DNA from 4 places in the Streptomyces aureoversilis genome. Region 2 is predicted to be linked to each of the others. Evidence: riboswitches for the same ligand, from Rfam matches in the RefSeq annotation. Region 2 holds a riboswitch; each other region holds the start of a gene.
The links. A riboswitch is a leader RNA that binds a small molecule or an ion and turns the genes downstream of it on or off. The one in region 2 is predicted to bind cyclic di-AMP.
Positions count from the first base shown of each region.

Region 1: it holds a riboswitch for cyclic di-AMP, as region 2 does, so the genes downstream of both, ACFPP6_RS26025 (transglycosylase family protein) here and ACFPP6_RS14950 (M23 family metallopeptidase) in region 2, are expected to answer to the same signal.
Region 3: it holds a riboswitch for cyclic di-AMP, as region 2 does, so the genes downstream of both, ACFPP6_RS23900 (C40 family peptidase) here and ACFPP6_RS14950 (M23 family metallopeptidase) in region 2, are expected to answer to the same signal.
Region 4: it holds a riboswitch for cyclic di-AMP, as region 2 does, so the genes downstream of both, ACFPP6_RS24430 (C40 family peptidase) here and ACFPP6_RS14950 (M23 family metallopeptidase) in region 2, are expected to answer to the same signal.

Region 1 covers NZ_JBHSKJ010000016.1:96,751-100,952, reverse strand. Annotated here, with positions in the region: gene ACFPP6_RS26035 (cytochrome P450 family protein) at 1-260, shown strand, start outside; gene ACFPP6_RS26030 (transglycosylase family protein) at 374-1,498, shown strand; cyclic di-AMP (ydaO/yuaA leader) riboswitch at 1,759-1,939, shown strand; gene ACFPP6_RS26025 (transglycosylase family protein) at 1,943-2,698, shown strand; gene eno (phosphopyruvate hydratase) at 2,955-4,202, shown strand, end outside.
Region 2 covers NZ_JBHSKJ010000007.1:263,879-268,080, forward strand. Annotated here, with positions in the region: gene ACFPP6_RS14940 (HPr family phosphocarrier protein) at 17-298, shown strand; gene ACFPP6_RS14945 (GntR family transcriptional regulator) at 543-1,208, opposite strand; gene ACFPP6_RS14950 (M23 family metallopeptidase) at 1,479-2,288, opposite strand; cyclic di-AMP (ydaO/yuaA leader) riboswitch at 2,302-2,457, opposite strand; gene ACFPP6_RS14955 (M16 family metallopeptidase) at 2,674-4,041, opposite strand; gene ACFPP6_RS14960 (M16 family metallopeptidase) at 4,089-4,202, opposite strand, start outside.
Region 3 covers NZ_JBHSKJ010000014.1:95,670-99,871, reverse strand. Annotated here, with positions in the region: gene ACFPP6_RS23910 (urease subunit beta) at 1-265, opposite strand, end outside; gene ACFPP6_RS23905 (urease subunit gamma) at 281-583, opposite strand; cyclic di-AMP (ydaO/yuaA leader) riboswitch at 1,314-1,498, shown strand; gene ACFPP6_RS23900 (C40 family peptidase) at 1,503-1,973, shown strand; gene ACFPP6_RS23895 (ATP-binding protein) at 2,121-2,558, opposite strand; gene ACFPP6_RS23890 (helix-turn-helix domain-containing protein) at 2,841-3,719, shown strand; gene ACFPP6_RS23885 (DUF397 domain-containing protein) at 3,729-3,983, shown strand; gene ACFPP6_RS23880 (8-amino-7-oxononanoate synthase) at 4,003-4,202, opposite strand, start outside.
Region 4 covers NZ_JBHSKJ010000014.1:218,743-222,944, forward strand. Annotated here, with positions in the region: gene ACFPP6_RS24420 (hypothetical protein) at 1-11, shown strand, start outside; gene ACFPP6_RS24425 (carboxylate-amine ligase) at 19-1,101, opposite strand; cyclic di-AMP (ydaO/yuaA leader) riboswitch at 1,457-1,619, shown strand; gene ACFPP6_RS24430 (C40 family peptidase) at 1,624-2,097, shown strand; gene ACFPP6_RS24435 (S1 family peptidase) at 2,278-3,348, opposite strand; gene ACFPP6_RS24440 (hypothetical protein) at 3,845-4,030, opposite strand.

The DNA of each region.
Region 1 (4,202 bases), on a different contig from region 2:
ACCTCTCCCGGCGCGACAACCAGCACCTCGGCTACGGCCACGGCATCCACTACTGCCTGGGCGCGCCCCTCGCCCGCCTGGAGGGTCAGACGGCTCTGGCGACCCTGCTGCGGCGCCTTCCCGACTTGCGGCTGGCGGCCGATCCGGAGGATCTGCGGTGGCGCGGCGGGCTCATCATGCGCGGTCTGCGCACCCTTCCCGTGGCCTTTACACCGGAGGGCATTCCGGACACAACCACCCAGGAGGAGTCGCCTGCCTGACCTCGCGTCAGTCGGCGTGATCTCGGCGTGACCTCCGCTACATCGGCTTGTGACTCCGGTGGCCCGTCGCTATCTTCAACCACCATTCGCCGCCGAACGAGAGGCAACCGCCCATGAGACCCGGAAACGGCCGACATCGCCGCCCCCGTCAGATACCCGCCATCGTGGTCGCCGCGGGGGTGACCGCCTCCGGAATCGCCCTGCCGCTGCTGGCGGCCACCGGCGCGACGGCAGCCGACGCCGGCACCTGGGACCGTGTCGCCCAGTGCGAGAGCGGAGGCCTGTGGAGCGCCAACTCCGGCAACGGGACCTACGGGGGACTGCAGCTGACCCAGGACCTCTGGGAGCGCCACGGCGGCCGGGAGTACGCCCCCCGGCCCGACCTCGCCAGCCGTGCGCAGCAGATCACCGTCGCCGAGAAGATCCTCGAGGGCAGCGGCACCAGCCCCTGGTCGAGCTGCGCGGCGAGCGCCGGCCTCACCTCGGGCGGCACCCCGGCGGAGGTCAACCCGGGCGGCACACACGCCCCCGCGAGCGACTCGACGCCTTCACGCGCCCCGGAGCGCACCACTTCGCACTCCACGCCGTCCGAGCCGTCCGAGCCCTCCGGGCACGGCAAGCCTTCTGACGCGTCCACGTCTCCCTCGCCGTCCGGAAAGCCGTCGCCGGGTTCCTCGACGAGCCCCTCGGTCGACCCCTCCACGCAGCCTTCGGGGCAGCCGTCGACCGGCCGGCCGTCGCCGGGTCAGTCCTCCGGTCAGCCGTCCGGCCGGCCCTCCGGCAGCCCGTCGACCGACGCGCCGTCACCCGACGCCTCGGGCAAGCCGTCCGACGGGCAGTCCGGTGAGCCGCAGGAAGGCCGGCACCGCAAGCCCCCGACGTCCCCCACGGACGACCCGACCCGGATCCCGGACGGTTCCGCCACGCCGTCTGCCGGCGATTCCGGTTCGCCCGCGGGGCGGACGCCCGGCGAGGACGGCGCGGGCACGGGCAAGCACCGTGCCGATCCGTCGCGTTCGGAGGACGAGGGCCGTACGTCGCGGGGCGGCGGCGACGCACGCACCGGCAGCCCCACTCCCACCGACTACACCGTGCGCCCCGGTGACAACCTGTCAGCGATCGCCGAGCAGCATGCGGTCAAGGGGGGTTGGCAGTCTCTGTACCAGCGCAATGAGAAAGCGGTCGGAACCGATCCCGACCTGATCCGTCCTGGTCAGAGGCTCGAGGTCGGTAAATAGACCGGCAGTTCGCGGCGAATGTCCGTTCCAGTCGAAAGTGAGACATGGGTCTCTTTGCCTGGTGGCGGAATGCGGTCTTCCCGAAACTGGCAAACCGTCTCTCACCTGCGGAAACGCGTTGTTCCCCTGGGTAACCAGGGGCAACTGTGGCTGGAAAGAGGGGTTTGAACCCTTGCCGTGACTGTGTTTACCGTCGTGTCCGCTCGCCACCGCGGGCACCACGGTCGCCACGCCGAATCCTGCCGGCGATCGGGGGAGTCGTCGCGCAAGCGCCGTAGGCAGGAGCGGGGGAACCAAGGTAGGCGCCGGAAACGGCTCCTCGGCGAAAGCCGCGGGTCCGGGACCGGCTAGGGGTGAAGCCGAGTGTGCTCGCACACGAAGCCGGGCGAACTCACAGCCCGAACCCGACAGCTCACCTCGTAGGCGTCGGTGAGGAAACGACTTATGTCCAAGGGCAAGCACCGTCGTCCGTCCAAGGCCGTCCGCATCTTCACGCTCGCCGGTGTCACCGGTGCAGCTGTCGCCGCCCCGCTGATGGTCGCCACCTCCGCCAACGCCGCCTCCGTTTCGACGTGGGACAAGGTCGCCCAGTGCGAGTCCGGTGGCAACTGGTCCATCAACACCGGCAACGGCTACTACGGCGGCCTGCAGTTCTCGCAGTCCTCCTGGAACGCCGCCGGCGGCCAGAAGTACGCCGACCGTGCCGACCACGCCTCCAAGAGCGCCCAGATCGCCGTGGCCGAGAAGCTGCTCGCCATGCAGGGCCCGGGCGCCTGGGGCTGTGCCGGTCCCGGCGGCCTGACGGCCGGCGGCCCGAAGGCGAACGTCGACCCGTCCGGTTCGGGCTCGGTCAGCAAGTCCACCAAGTCCTCCCGCAGCACCGGCACCGTCTCGGGCAAGTCCCACGCGGACCGCAGCGAGCGCCAGGCCACGCCGAAGAAGGCCACGCCGAAGAAGGCCGCCCCGCAGGCCGCCGAGCGCGACGAGGCCCCGGCCCCGAAGCGGACCGCCCCGGGCCACTCCACGCAGTCCTACAAGGTCGGCGACGGCGAGTACGAGGTCAAGGAGGGCGACACCCTCTCCAAGATCGCCGAGGCCCAGCACGTCAAGGGCGGCTGGCAGAAGCTGTACGACCGCAACAAGGACATCGTCCAGGACGCGGACGTGATCTACGTCGGCCAGAAGCTGCACCTCAGCTGATCCGGCAGGGCGGTCCACTCCGGTGGGCCGCCCTTCTCCGCTCCCGGCGGGACCGCCCCGCTCCGATGCGCCGCCCCGAGCGCGCACCGGAGCGGGGCTCAGCCGTTTCCGGATCCGTCGTTCATACGGTGTTCTGGGCTTTTGTACTGTTTTTTAGGCTTTTCCGGCCCGGGAAGGCGATCCAACGGCGAGGCGAGCCTCCGGGGCCCGTTAGGCTCGTGCTGCAGAACCACAGACACACACGAAGGAGACGCTCGTGCCGTCCATCGACGTCGTCGTAGCTCGCGAGATCCTCGACTCGCGAGGCAACCCCACGGTCGAGGTCGAGGTCGGCCTCGACGACGGCTCCACGGGCCGTGCCGCCGTGCCGTCCGGTGCCTCCACCGGCGCCTTCGAAGCCATCGAGCTCCGTGACGGCGACAAGAACCGTTACCTGGGCAAGGGCGTCGAGAAGGCCGTCCTCGCCGTCATCGAGCAGATCGGCCCGGAGCTCGTCGGCTACGACGCCACCGAGCAGCGCCTGATCGACCAGGCCATGTTCGACCTGGACGCCACCGACAACAAGGGCTCGCTCGGCGCCAACGCCATCCTGGGCGTCTCCCTGGCCGTCGCGCACGCCGCCTCCGAGGCCTCCGACCTGCCGCTCTTCCGCTACCTGGGCGGCCCGAACGCGCACCTGCTGCCCGTTCCGATGATGAACATCCTGAACGGCGGCTCGCACGCCGACTCCAACGTGGACATCCAGGAGTTCATGATCGCGCCGATCGGCGCGGAGTCCTTCTCCGAGGCCCTGCGCTGGGGCACCGAGGTCTACCACACCCTCAAGTCCGTCCTGAAGACCAAGGGCCTGTCCACCGGTCTGGGCGACGAGGGCGGCTTCGCCCCGAACCTCGGCTCCAACCGCGAGGCCCTCGACCTCATCCTCGAGGCCATCAAGCAGGCCGGCTACACCCCCGGCCAGGACATCGCGCTCGCGCTCGACGTGGCCGCCTCCGAGTTCTACAAGGACGGCGTCTACAAGTTCGAGGGCCAGGACCGCACGGCCGCCGAGATGACGGACTACTACGCCGAGCTCGTCGCGGCGTACCCGCTGGTCTCCATCGAGGACCCGCTGTTCGAGGACGACTGGGACGGCTGGAAGACCATCACCGAGAAGCTCGGCGACAAGGTCCAGCTCGTCGGTGACGACCTGTTCGTCACCAACCCCGAGCGCCTCGGCCGCGGCATCGAGGAGGGCGCCGCCAACGCCCTGCTGGTCAAGGTCAACCAGATCGGCTCGCTGACCGAGACCCTGGACGCCGTCGAGCTGGCCCAGCGCAACGGCTTCAAGTGCATGATGTCCCACCGCTCCGGCGAGACCGAGGACGTCACCATCGCCGACCTGGCCGTCGCCACCAACTGCGGCCAGATCAAGACCGGCGCCCCGGCCCGCTCCGAGCGCGTCGCCAAGTACAACCAGCTCCTGCGCATCGAGGAGATCCTGGACGACGCCGCGGTCTACGCC
Region 2 (4,202 bases):
CTTGAAGGGCAACACCATGGCTGAGCGCCGCGTCAACGTCGGCTGGGCCGAGGGCCTGCACGCCCGTCCCGCGTCGATCTTCGTCCGTGCGGCGACCGCCGCCGGCGTCCCCGTGACGATCGCCAAGGCCGACGGCAACCCGGTCAACGCCGGCTCCATGCTGGCCGTGCTGGGCCTGGGCGCCCAGGGTGGCGAGGAGATCGTCCTCTCCAGCGACGCCGAGGGCGCCGAGGCCGCCCTGGACCGTCTGGCGAAGCTGGTCGCCGAGGGTCTCGAGGAGCTCCCGGAGACCGTCTGATTCGACGGAATCGCGCGCGGCGGGGCCGCGGCGGCCGATTGAGGGCCGCCGTGGCCCCGCTGTCGTTTTCCCGGCCGCACCCCGCGCACCCCATTCACACCCCGCGTGCGCCCGCGCGAAATCCATGGCATTCCAGCGGTAACAGCCGGGCATTCCTTTGGCGGAAGTTCGGCCGGAGATGGTTCCTGCGGTAACACCGGACGTAAATAGGTACGCTCCCGGGAACCCGGATCGGGAACCGGGGTCAGGAACCGGAGATCACCGTTCGCACGGCCGGGCCCGCATTCCGCACGCGGGCCGCCGGGACGGTGCGGCGCAGCCGGAATTCGCCGGGCGCCCGGTCCGCACGGGCCGCCGCGATGGCCCGGGCGCGCTCCGCGTCGCCGCGGGCGACGGCGTCCACGAGGGCGCCGAGCACCTCCCAGGTGTCGACGGGGCGCGCGGGCGGCTCCGCCGCGTACACCCAGGCGATCTTGAGCCGGAGCTGGGTGAGCAGGCCCGCGAGGCTCGGGCTGCCGGACGCCTGGGCGAGGGTCTCGTCGAACCAGTCCCCGAGCGGCCGCAGCTCGCCCGTACGCCCGCCCCGGGCGCGCTCCTGGCCGAGCCGGACCAGACCGCGCAGCACCTTCAGGTGCGCCTCCGTACGGCGCTGTGCGGCGCGCGCGGCGCCCAGCGGCTCCAGCAGGGCGCGGACCTCCAGCAGATCGGCGGCCTCCTGCTCGGTCGGCTCCGCGACGCAGGCGCCCGCGTGCCGCCGGGTGGTCACGAACCCCTCCGAGGCGAGGGTGCGCAGCGCCTCGCGCACGGGCACGCGCGAAACGCCGTAGCGGCGCGCGAGGACTTCTTCGGTGAGCCTGCTGCCGGGCGGAAACGTGCCGGAAACAATGTCGTCACGGATCGCCGTGCACACGGCGTGCGCGGAAATGCGACGGCCGCTCTGATTCGCTGTGCCATCACCGTTCACGTACGGCCCCGCATGGGTGAACCTCCGCATAACCCCCGCGAAACGCGGCCGATTGACGCCTGTTCAGCGACTCTATTGCAGCCGCCCGCGATTTCCGACGGCGCACGTGAAGTCATCGATATGTTTTGGCCAACACGAGGATACGACGAAGGCCCCGGCCGGTGGGCCGGGGCCTTCGTCAGGCGAATGTGCCGCGCGGGGGCGCGGGCGGGTGCGTCAGAGGTTGACGCCGTGCTCGCTGAGGTAGGCGACCGGGTCGATGTCGGTGCCGTACGTGGCGCCGGTGCGGGCCTCGAAGTGCAGGTGCGGGCCGGTGACGTTGCCCGTGGCGCCGGAGAGGCCGATCTGCTGGCCGGCGGTGACCGACTGGCCGACGCTGACGTCGATGGACGAGAGGTGGCCGTACTGCGTGTAGGTGCCGTCGTTGTGCTTGATGACGACGTTGTTGCCGTAGGCGCCGCCCCAGCCGGCCTCGACGATGGTGCCCGCGCCCACGGCCTGGATCGAGGTGCCGGTCGCGGCGTGCATGTCGATGCCGGTGTGGCTGCCGGAGGACCACAGGCCGCTGGAGGCCTTGTAGGACGTGGAGACGTACGAGCCGGCGATCGGCGAGACGAAGGTGTTGAGGCGCTTGCGCTCCTGCTCGCGGGCGGCGCGCTCCTGCTCCTTGCGCTCGGCCTCGGCCTTGCGCTTGGCCTCGTCCGCGGCCTTCTTGACGTCGGCGGCCTCCTGCTTGGCGGCGGCCTCGGCCTCGTGGACGGCGGTGTTCTCGGCCGCGGCGCTGGTCTGGACCTGGGCCTGCTCGCCGATGCGGCCGGCCGTGTCCTCGCCGATGACGACGGCCTGGGTCAGGCCGGTGTCCTCGGTGGGGCGGTGGGTCTCGTCGGGAGAGGCGGCCATCGCCGGGGCGGCGAGGCCCGCGACGACACCGGTGGCGGCGAGGGTGGCTATGCCCGCCGCGTTCGCGCTGACGCGAACGGCGCGGCTCGGCTTGCGGTGCTTCCCGGTGGCACGAGTGAACGCCATTGGTGAGGCTGGTCCTTTCCTTCCCTCTCGCCTACCGGGTTAGCTGACGGGTTCGGAGCAGGAAGGTCTCCTACGGATCCCTCCGGAAAGGGGCCCGATTCACCCCAGGGACACTTGGGTCCCCGGCTCCCCTGGCTCGCGCCGTACGGGGACTCGGCGATGTCTGCCCGGGCCGCGGATGCGACGCACATCTGACGGACAGACGCTTTGACGCTAGACGCCGCCACTTTCGATCGGCAAACAGAAGCCCCATTTTGTGGCCCACGCCACAACGCAGACGTGCAACCACTCCGCTAAATCGGACATTTGGCAGGCACACGCGCCTCAGGGGCGCGCGTGCCTGCCGGTTGACGGGCCGGCCGGCGCGGCCGGCCCGCCGCGGGCTTCAGCCCGTGATCACGGTCACTTCCCCGATGCCGAGGGCCCGGACGGGCTCCTCGATCTGCGCGGCGTCACCGACGAGCACCGTCACCAGGCGGTCGACCGGGAAGGCGCTCACCACGGCGGCGGTGGCCTCCACCGTGCCCGTCGCGGCGAGGCGCTCGTACAGGCGCGCCTGGAAGTCGTCCGGCAGGTGCTGCTCGACCTGGTCGGCGAGGGTGCCCGCGACGGCCGCCGCCGTCTCGTACTTCAGCGGGGCGACGCCGACGAGGTTCTGCACGGCGGAGTCGCGCTCCTCGTCCGTCAGGCCCCCTGCGGCGAGGGTGCGCAGGACGGTCCACAGGTCCTCCAGCGCGGGGCCGGTGGAGGCGGTGTCCACCGAGCCGCTGATGGCGAGCATGGCCGCGCCGGTGCCCTCCGGCGTGGACAGCAGCACCTGGCCGAAGGCCCGCACGCCGTAGGTGTAGCCCTTCTCCTCGCGCAGGACGCGGTCCAGACGGGAGGTGAGGGTGCCGCCCAGGCAGTACGTGCCGACGCTCTGGGCGGGCCAGACCTGGCCGTGCCGGTCGGCGCCGATGCGGCCGATGAGGAGCTGCGTCTGGACCGCGCCGGGGCGGTCCACGATGACGACGCGGCCGGTGTCGTCCGCGGTGACCGGCTTGAGCGGGTACGGCTCGGCGGGGGAACCCGTCCAGGCGCCGAGGGAGTCGGCGAGGGCCTCGTCGAGGTCGACTCCGGTGAAGTCGCCGACGACCACGGCGGTCGTGGTGGCGGGGCGCACGTGGGCCTCGTAGAAGGCCCGCACGGAGGCGGCGTCGATGCGGGCGACGGTCTCCTCGCTGCCCTGGCGCGGGCGGGACATCCGCGAGCCGGCCGGGAAGAGCTCCTTGGAGAGCGCCATGGCGGCCCGGCGGGCGGGGTTGGCCAGCTCGTGCGGGATCTCGTCCAGGCGGTTGCCCACCAGCCGCTCGACCTCGTGGTCGGGGAAGGCGGGGGCGCGCAGCGCGTCGGCCACGAGACCGAGGGCCTTGCCTAGCCGGGAGGCGGGGACCTCCAGGGACAGGCGCACGCCCGGGTGGTCGGCGTGGGCGTCGAGGGTGGCGCCGCAGCGCTCCAGCTCGGCGGTGAACTCCTCGGCGGTGTGCTTGTCGGTGCCTTCGGACAGGGCGCGCGCCATGATGGTGGCGACGCCGTCGAGGCCCTCCGGCTCCGCGGCGAGGGGGGCCACCACGTTGATGTCGACGGCGATGACCTGCTGGCCCGGGCGGTGGCAGCGCAGCACCGTCAGGCCGTTGGGGAGCGTGCCGCGCTCGGGGGCGGGGAAGGCCCAGGGGGCCGCGGTCCCGGCTTGCGGCTGCGGGTGGAAGGCCATAGAAGAATGCGGAGGCTGGGTGGGCTGGGCGGGGGCCAGGGCGTCGCTCACTTGGCCGTCTCCTCTTCTGCTTCGGCGTTCTCGTCGGCGGCGGGGGCGGCCGGCTCGGTGGGCTCGTACACCAGCACGGCGCGGTTGTCGGGGCGCAGGCGGGCCCGGGC
Region 3 (4,202 bases), on a different contig from region 2:
TGCGCTTGCCGCCGATGGGGACGAGGTCGACCCGGAGGGGGATGCCCGGCTCGAAGCGGACGGCGGTGCCGGCGGCGATGTCGAGGCGCTTGCCACGGGCCGCCGCACGGTCGAAGTCGAGGCCGGGGTTGGCCTCGGCGAAGTGGTAGTGCGAGCCGACCTGCACCGGGCGGTCCGCGGCGTTGAGCACGGTGAGCCGGGTGCGGTGCAGCCCCTGGTTGAGGGCCACGGGCTCGGCGGCGTACAGGATTTCTCCGGGGATCATCGCGGGTCCTCCCCGTCAGCAGATCGGTTCGTGAACGGTGACGAGCTTGGTGCCGTCGGGGAAGGTGGCCTCGACCTGGACGTCGTGGAGCATCTCGGGGATGCCCTCCATGACGTCGTCGCGGGTGAGCACCCCGCGCCCGGAGGACATCAGCTCGGCGACGGTGCGGCCGTCCCGGGCGCCTTCGAGGACGTGGACGGTGATCAGGGCCACCGCCTCGGGGTGGTTGAGGAGCAGGCCGCGGGCCTTGCGCTTGGCGGCCACGTCGGCGGCCACGTGCAGGAGCAGTCGTTCCTGCTCGCGCGGGGAGAGTTGCATGCGTCCCACCTCACTGTCGTCCCAGGGGTCCCGGATGGACGCACCGGGACGCCACCCGAGTTCAACACGGGGTTGACCTGGGGTTCTTCGGCCGGTGGCCAGTGATTGCAGATTAGGGCGGAACCTTTTCCAACGCGTTAACTGGCTCTTTGCATTGCCATGGCCACGGACCCGGGTGCCGTCTGTCGTCTGCACCTACTGGATCTTCTGGGCCGGATCATGGCCGCCCGTCCGCACGACACGTACCGCCGGCTACGGGCGGCGCAGACCATGGTCGTCGCGGTGGTGCGACGGCGCCGCGGATCGCACGCCCATCCGAAACGGGTGAACGGAAGGTGCGAGCGGGTCATGCCGACGCGGACGGTACGGGTCCCCGGCGCAGAGCGCCGGGGGCGAAGGGATCTCCGCGCCATGTGCGCCGGAGGGCCGGGGGTCCGCACGCGAATAAACCCCGGTCCCCTCCATGAAGGATCACGGCGTAGACGGGGCGCGGTGATCGATTTGGCGCGGGCGGCCGGATTGCCCCCGGGCCGGTACGAACCGCCGCAGGCCAGCGGCTCAGCCGGCTTGGGCGCACACCACCAAATCGCCCCGCGTCCACCGGAATTGCCCAGAAGTGATCAGGCTCACATACCCCTGGTTCCGCTCGGAATCGGCACGGCGGCTGCGCCAAGATCCCTCCGACGACAAGACCCCGCCACCCAGGCGGGGCGGTCCCGGCGGACGCCGAACCCTGCCGCCGCCGGGATGCCGGGTCGACTTGAGTGCAACGGCAGGGATGGAGGACCCAAGAGTGGTGGGACGACCAAGAGTAGTGCGGTCGGCCCTTGGGGTGAAGCCGTTGACAGCGGCCGGGCAACCTTCGCCTGCCCGAACCCGACAGGTCATCCTTCACAGGCGGCTGACGAAGGGTTAGCGCATGGGCGCGCACAAACGTCCGTCAAAGCTGTCCAGGGCCGGTGCAGCATCGGCCCTCACTCTCGCCGCCGTCGGAGCCACCGTGCTGGCTCCGGGCGGCGCGGCAGAGGCGGAGGCGTCTACCGTCTCCACCCAGGCACTGCGGATCGCGGCCTCGAAGCAGGGCTCCCCCTATCAGTGGGGGGCGACCGGACCCCACCGGTTCGACTGCTCGGGCCTGACGCTCTACTCCTTCAAGGGGGCCGGGAAGTCCCTGCCCCGCACCGCCGCCCAGCAGTACAACAGCACCCGCCACATCCCCCGCTCCGCACGCGAACGCGGCGACCTCGTCTTCTTCGTCTCCGGGCGCGGGATCTACCACGTGGGGATATACAACGGGGACGGCCGCATCTGGCACGCACCCAAGACGGGCGCGGTCGTCCGCCTGGAGCGGATCTGGACCAGCAGCGTCCTCTACGGCCGGGTCGGCTGACCCGGCGTCACCGGCCCGCCCGGAGACCCCGGAAGGCTGCCCGGTGACGTGATCCCCGCACGACTCGCAACTCCCCGCACGAGGGCCCGAAGAGGCCCGAGGCCCCCCGCACCCGGGTGCGGGGGGCCTGGCCGGCCGGAGGGGAGTTCAGCGCTCTGCGCTGACCGGCGCGGTCCAGGGGAGGGAGATCCACACCGTCTTGCCGCCGTCGGAGGTCGGCGTGCAGAACAGCCGCCCCCCGTGCTCCGCGGTGAGACAGCGGATGATCACCATGCCGCGGCCGTTGTCCTGCTGGACCGCGGCGGGCAGCCGCCGGGGGAAGCGCGGGTGGCTGTCCGTGACGCCGATGCGCAGCTGCTGATCGCGGTCGAGGCGGACGTCCACGGTGAAGGTGGGCGACTGGCCCCGGGTGTGCTGCACGGCGTTGGTCGCGAGCTCGGAGACGATCAGGCGCACGGTCTCGGAAGTGTCCGTCCCGCCCGGAAGCCCCCAGTCCGCCAGCACCTCCGCGACGTAGCGGCGCGCCGTGGAGACCGAGGCGGGGGCGCTCGGCAGCGTGACGGTGGCTTCTTGGTGGTCTGCCATGGCGGTGGCCCTTTCAGCCGAGGTCCCGCCGAGACCGGACTTCCGGTGCACTGCCGCGGAAAACCGGGAAGCGTGCCGTAAGTCGTGGGGGGCATGAGCGGCCTCGGACGGCTCTGCGCGACAGACTGCCACTGATAACGCCTGTGATGGGAGCGATCCCCCAAGATATGCATATATCTGTCGCCCGAAGCAGTGAACTCTACGACGAGCGACCGGATTCACGCGGCACACTGGGCTATTGACACTGACGTATGACAACGACAGTGACCCAGGGGAGGGCCAATGCGGTACGGACCGGCGGTACGCCGCCGCAAGCTGGGGGCGGAGCTGCGCCGCCAGCGCGAACTGGCCGGGCTGACGAGCCTGGAGGCCGCGCGCGCGGTGGGCTGGCACCAGTCGAAGGTCAGCCGGATCGAGACGGGCAGCAGTGGCGTGAAACCGGCGGACGTGGCCCGGCTGCTGGACGCCTACGGGGTCACCGACGCCGAGCTGCGCGCGCTGCTGGGGGCGCTGTGCGGCGCGGGGTCCCCCGAACCGGGCGAGGGCGCGGGTGCCCGGCGCGGCTGGTGGTACGCCTACCGCGACCGGCTGCCGCCCGCCTATCTCGACTTCATCAGCCTGGAGTCGGAGGCCTCGCGGTTAAGCACCCTGGAGACCACCGTGGTCCCCGGCCTGCTGCAGACGCCGGACTACGCCCGCGCCGTGACCCGCGCGGCCCTCGGCGACCCCGCGCCGGAGCAGGTCGAGGAGCTGGTGCGGGTGCGCCTGGCGCGCCAGGCGGTGCTCCGGGGCGAGCAGCCGCTGGAGGTGTGCGCCGTGCTGGACGAGGCGGTACTGCGCCATGAGGTCGGCGGACCGGAGGTCATGGCCGGGCAGTTGCGGCACCTGGTGGAGACGGGATCGCTGGGACACGTGCGGCTGCACGTCCTGCCCTTCTCCAGTGGCGGCCATATCGGCATCACCGGGCCTTTTGTTATTTTCTCATTTCCGCGCATTGCTGATCTGGACGTGGTTGTTCTCGACCACTTGACGAGTAGCCTCTACCTGGAGCGGAAAGAAGACCTCCGGGCGTACGGCGCGGCCTTCACGACGCTGCGCGCACACGCCCTCTCGCACGAGAAATCGCTGGAATTCATCGCCGGGATCAACGACGGCGCGTAAGGAGGCACCATGTCCGCAATGCCTCGGTACGTACCCCACCGTTCCACCCCTGCAGCGCTTTCCCTGCTCCGTGAGGCTCCATGGCGGCGCAGCAGTTACAGCACCGGATACAACAACTGCGTCGAGACGGCCGGACCGCTCCCCGGCCGCCTCCTCGCCGTGCGCGACTCCAAGCGGGCGGGCGGCCCCGCGCTCCTCTTCCGCTCCGCCGCGTGGACCTGCTTCGTCGAGGGGCTGCGCGACGGCGGGCCCGACCCGCTCTGACCCGGTAGGACTCCTTCTCTCAGGCGGCCGGCGCGGTCCGTACGATCGCGTCGGCCGCGGCCGTCACCTGCCGGTCCGACAGATCGGCCCGGGCGGTCAGCCGCAGCCGCGAGACGCCGTCCGGCACGGACGGCGGCCGGAAGCACCCGACCGCGATCCCCGCCTCCCGGCAGTCCGCCGCCCACCGCACCGCCGCCTCCGGTGAGGGGGCCCGTACGG
Region 4 (4,202 bases), on a different contig from region 2:
CGCACTTCTGACCTGCCGTTACGGTTCCGAGATCAGCTCCGTCACCGCCTTCAGTCCGTCCGTGGCCAGCGCCCGGCGCTGCCGGTCCGCCCCGGTGCCGCGCCGCAGCAGGCGGCTGACCAGCGAGCTCACCTGCCGGGTGTCGCCCGACTCCTCCAGTGACCGCCCTATGTGGGCGAGGAGGCTGCGGACGACCTCGTCCGCGCCGTGGCGCCGGCCCGCGGGATCCACGAGGACCCCGTCGAGCCCGTGCCGGGCGGCGTGCCAGTTCGCCGCGGCCAGGAGCTCCGGCAGGCAGGGCGTCGGGGGCAGCCCGGCCTTCTCGTCGCGGATGGCGGTGGCGACCAGCCCGCGGACGATGCCCGCGAACATGACGGCGTCGTCGGCGCGCAGCTGGACGTCCAGGCAGCGCACCTCGATCGTGGGATAGCGGTCCGACAGCCGTGCCTGCCAGTAGAGCTGGCCCCGGTCCTCGATCGCCCCGGCCGTCAACAGCGCCTGGATGCGGGCCTCGTAGTCCGCGAGGCCGTCGAAGTAGGGGGGCGGGCCGCTGACCGGCCAGCGGCTGTAGACCACGGTCCGCCAGCTGGAGAAGCCGGTGTCGATGCCGTTCCACAGCGGGGAGTTGCCCGCCATGGCGACCAGGACGGGCAGCCAGGGCCGGACCCGGTTGAGGACCGCGACGCCCATCTCGCGGTCGGGGATGGCGACGTGGACGTGCATCCCGTGGACGAACTGCTCGTCCACGAGCTGGGCGGCACGGGCCCGCATCGCCAGATAGCGCGGATTGCCGGTGACCGGGATGGGCTCGGGGCCCGAGCACGGCGCCGTACCGCAGGCGGCGATCCGGCAGCCGGACCGCTTGGCGGCGGAGCTCACCGCATGGCGCAGCCGCAGCAGGTGCCGGCTGGCCTCGGCGAGATCGGAGCAGACCGGAGTGGCGACTTCCACCTGGGCCTGCAACAGCTCCGCCTGAATCTCCCGCTCGTTCACGACCGGTTCCAGGTCGACCGCCGCCCGGACCTCGTCGGCCAGGGGTACCGGCAGCGCGGTGGCCGGGTCGAGCAGAAGATACTCCTCCTCGATCCCTAGGGTGAGCATGCCGTAGGGCTACCCTCGCGCTCTCGAAGCGAACCGCACGGAGCCCGCCGCCACGGCTTTCTGACGCAAAGACGCCCTACTGCCGCCCTGCCGCGGCCCCCGCCACCTCGTCTTTCGCGCACCGCCGGGATGACTCGAATCAGTTCTTCAACTCCCTTTTGATAAAGGGGATTACCGGCTACTCGTGATGCCGGGTAACACCCCGGTTCCAGGGATCGCCGTGAAGTGAAGAAGTTCACAGAAGCACCTTTCCGCTCCGAATTCCGGCGGCCCGTGATGCAGGATCGTGCACCGAACAACAAGATCCCGTCACCGAGGCGGGCGACCCGGGCGGACGCCGAGTCCTGCCGCCGTACCGGGTGCGGAGCAGAAACGAATGGATCGGCAGGAGCGGGAGACCCAGGTACGGCGGACCACGATGGCGGTGGTCCTTGGGGTGAAGCCATTTCGGATGGCCGGGCAACTTCGACAGCCCGAACCCGACAGGTCATCTTTCGCAGGCGGATGACGAAGGGTTTTGGCATGTCTGCGTTCCCTGGCATATCCACGCTCATGTCCCGCGCCGGTGCCGCTTCGGTGGTCACCGCGGCCACCGTGACCGCGTCGATGCTCCTCCCCGGAATGTCGGCCGAGGCGAGCGCGGCCACTCCGGGCGCCACCGCCCTGAAGGTCGCGGCCTCCAAGCAGGGCTCCCCCTACCAGTACGGCGCCGCCGGCCCCAACCGGTTCGACTGCTCGGGCCTCACGCTCTACTCGTTCAAGAAGGCCGGCAAGACCCTGCCGCGCACCGCGGCCGCGCAGTACAACAAGACCCGGCACATCTCCGCCGGCTCCCGCCAGGCGGGCGACCTGGTCTTCTTCCACTCGGGGAGCAACGTCTACCACGTCGGGATCTACGCGGGTAGCAACAAGATCTGGCACTCGCCCAAGCCGGGCGCGAAGGTCCGCCTGGAGAAGATCTGGTCCGGCAGCGTCTGGTACGGCCGGGTCAACTGACCGGGAGGCCCGGACCGGCCCGGTTCCGGCCCGGACGGCGACGGCCGACCGGGCCGGGGCGACCCACCCCGGCCCGGATGCCTCCGGGGAGCCCGCGGAGGGGATCCCCGGAGGAGTGCGTCACCGCACGGCGTCACCGCACGGCGTCACCGCACGGCGTCACGCCGGCGCCTGCCGGCCTCAGGGCAGCTGGGCCCCGTACGCCTGCAGCGCCGCCGGTACGGGCTGGAAGAACGTCTCCCCGCCGCCGGAGCAGTCGCCGCTGCCGCCCGAGGTGAGGCCGAGGGCGGTGGCGCCGTCGAAGAGGGCACCGCCGCTGTCGCCCGGTTCGGCGCAGACCGAGGTGCCGATCATGCCCTCGACCGCCCCCTCCTCGTAGTTGACGGTCACGTCGAGGGCCGTGACCTCGCCGCCGTGGACCCGGGTGGTGCTGCCGCTGCGCTGCACCTTCTCGCCGACGACGGCTTCCCCGGCCTTGCTGATGTTCTGCGTGCCGCCGTTGTAGAGGTTCACCGCGCTCGGGTGGGCGATGGTGGACGTGTAGCGGACGAGCGCGTAGTCGTGGCCGGGGAAGGACGAGCTCTCGACCACGCCGATCTGGGCGCCGCCCTGGGTCGCGGACCAGGTCCGCGAGGCGTTGCCGCAGTGCCCGGCCGTGAGGAAGTACGGCTTGCCGCCCTTGGTGACGTTGAAGCCCAGCGAGCAGCGCACGCCGCTGCCCCAGATCGCGTCGCCGCCCGCGATGAGCGGACGGAACTTCCCTGCCGTTCTCTTGACCGCGACCTTGTCGCCGAGCCGTGCGACGGCCTTGTCCAGCCGGTCCTGCCGGGCGCCCGTGACCGTGCTGTCGGCGGTGACGACGACCTTGTTGGAGCGGGGGTCCACCGACCAGGCCGTGCCCGGAACAGCCGCCTCCGCCTTCAGCGTCCGCAGGGCCGAGGCGAGCTCGGCGGCCGAGTGGCGCACGGTCCTGGGTTCGGCGCCGGCGGCCCGTACCCTGGCCGCCGCCTCCTGGTCGACGACGCCGACGACGAGCCTGCCGGTCCCGGCGTCGTAGTACGAACCGGCCGAGTCCGCGCCGAGGTCGGCGGAGATCTGCCGGGCCAGCTCCGCGGCCTGCGGCGAGGAGAGCTGACGGGGCGCCGGCGAGGACGCGTGCGCGCCGGGGAGCGTCAGTGCAGCGGCCGTCAGGACGACCATCGCCGCGCCGGCGCCGGCCGTACAGCGCGTGGAGATGCGGGAACGTTTCACTCGTGACCTCCTGTGGGGGAGTGCCCGGCGGCACGATGGTGCCCGGGCGTGGAGGACGTGCGGGTGCGATGCGCGTGCGTGACGCACGTGCGCGACCCGTGTGCGTGACGCGTGGGTGATGCGCATCGGTGAGGACACGGCGCGCGACAGGCCGATGAGATCGTCGCGTCCATGTCAAGAACGGGATACGGGCGAGTATCCCGACGGGACAGGCGGAAGTTCAAGAGCGACATTCGGTCGTGCGAAGGGTGCCGGCCGCAGTCCCCCGGCGGCCCAGCGGCACCGGAAGCCGTCCCCCTGAACGGGAGTGACGGGCGTGGACGGCCGCCGGGCGGTGACCGGACACAGCGGGCCGCGCCTGTCCGGTATTCGCTTCCCGAGGGTCGCCCATGGAGCGGCGCCGGTGCGTTCTTTGCTCAGTCTTAACGACCGGGGCGCCGCAAAGGGAAGGCCGGGACCCGCCGTTCGCACGGCGGAACCCGGCCCTGCCTTGCGGTTACTGCGCCCCCGTCGTGTGGGTCGGACGGATCGGGCCGCTGCCGCCCTGGCTCTGCGGCGCGGCGCCCTCCGCGTGCTCGACCGGCTTGTCCAGCTCGGACGCGAGCGCCTGCTCGGACGGCGTGGCGGGCTGCTCGGCGGGGGCCCCGGCCTGCTCGGTGCTCTTGGGGTCCTCAGCGGTCATATCGAAAACTCCTGTGTCAGGCGCGCTGTGATGCGCATGGAACAACTGTGCCTGCAGTATGTAACGGCGCCATCAACGGACGATCAACGGCCCCTCACCCGTCCTCTGCTCCCTTGCCGGGCGCTGAGGTACTGTCACCATCTGTCGCCGGACAGAGCCGGCAGGGCACGGT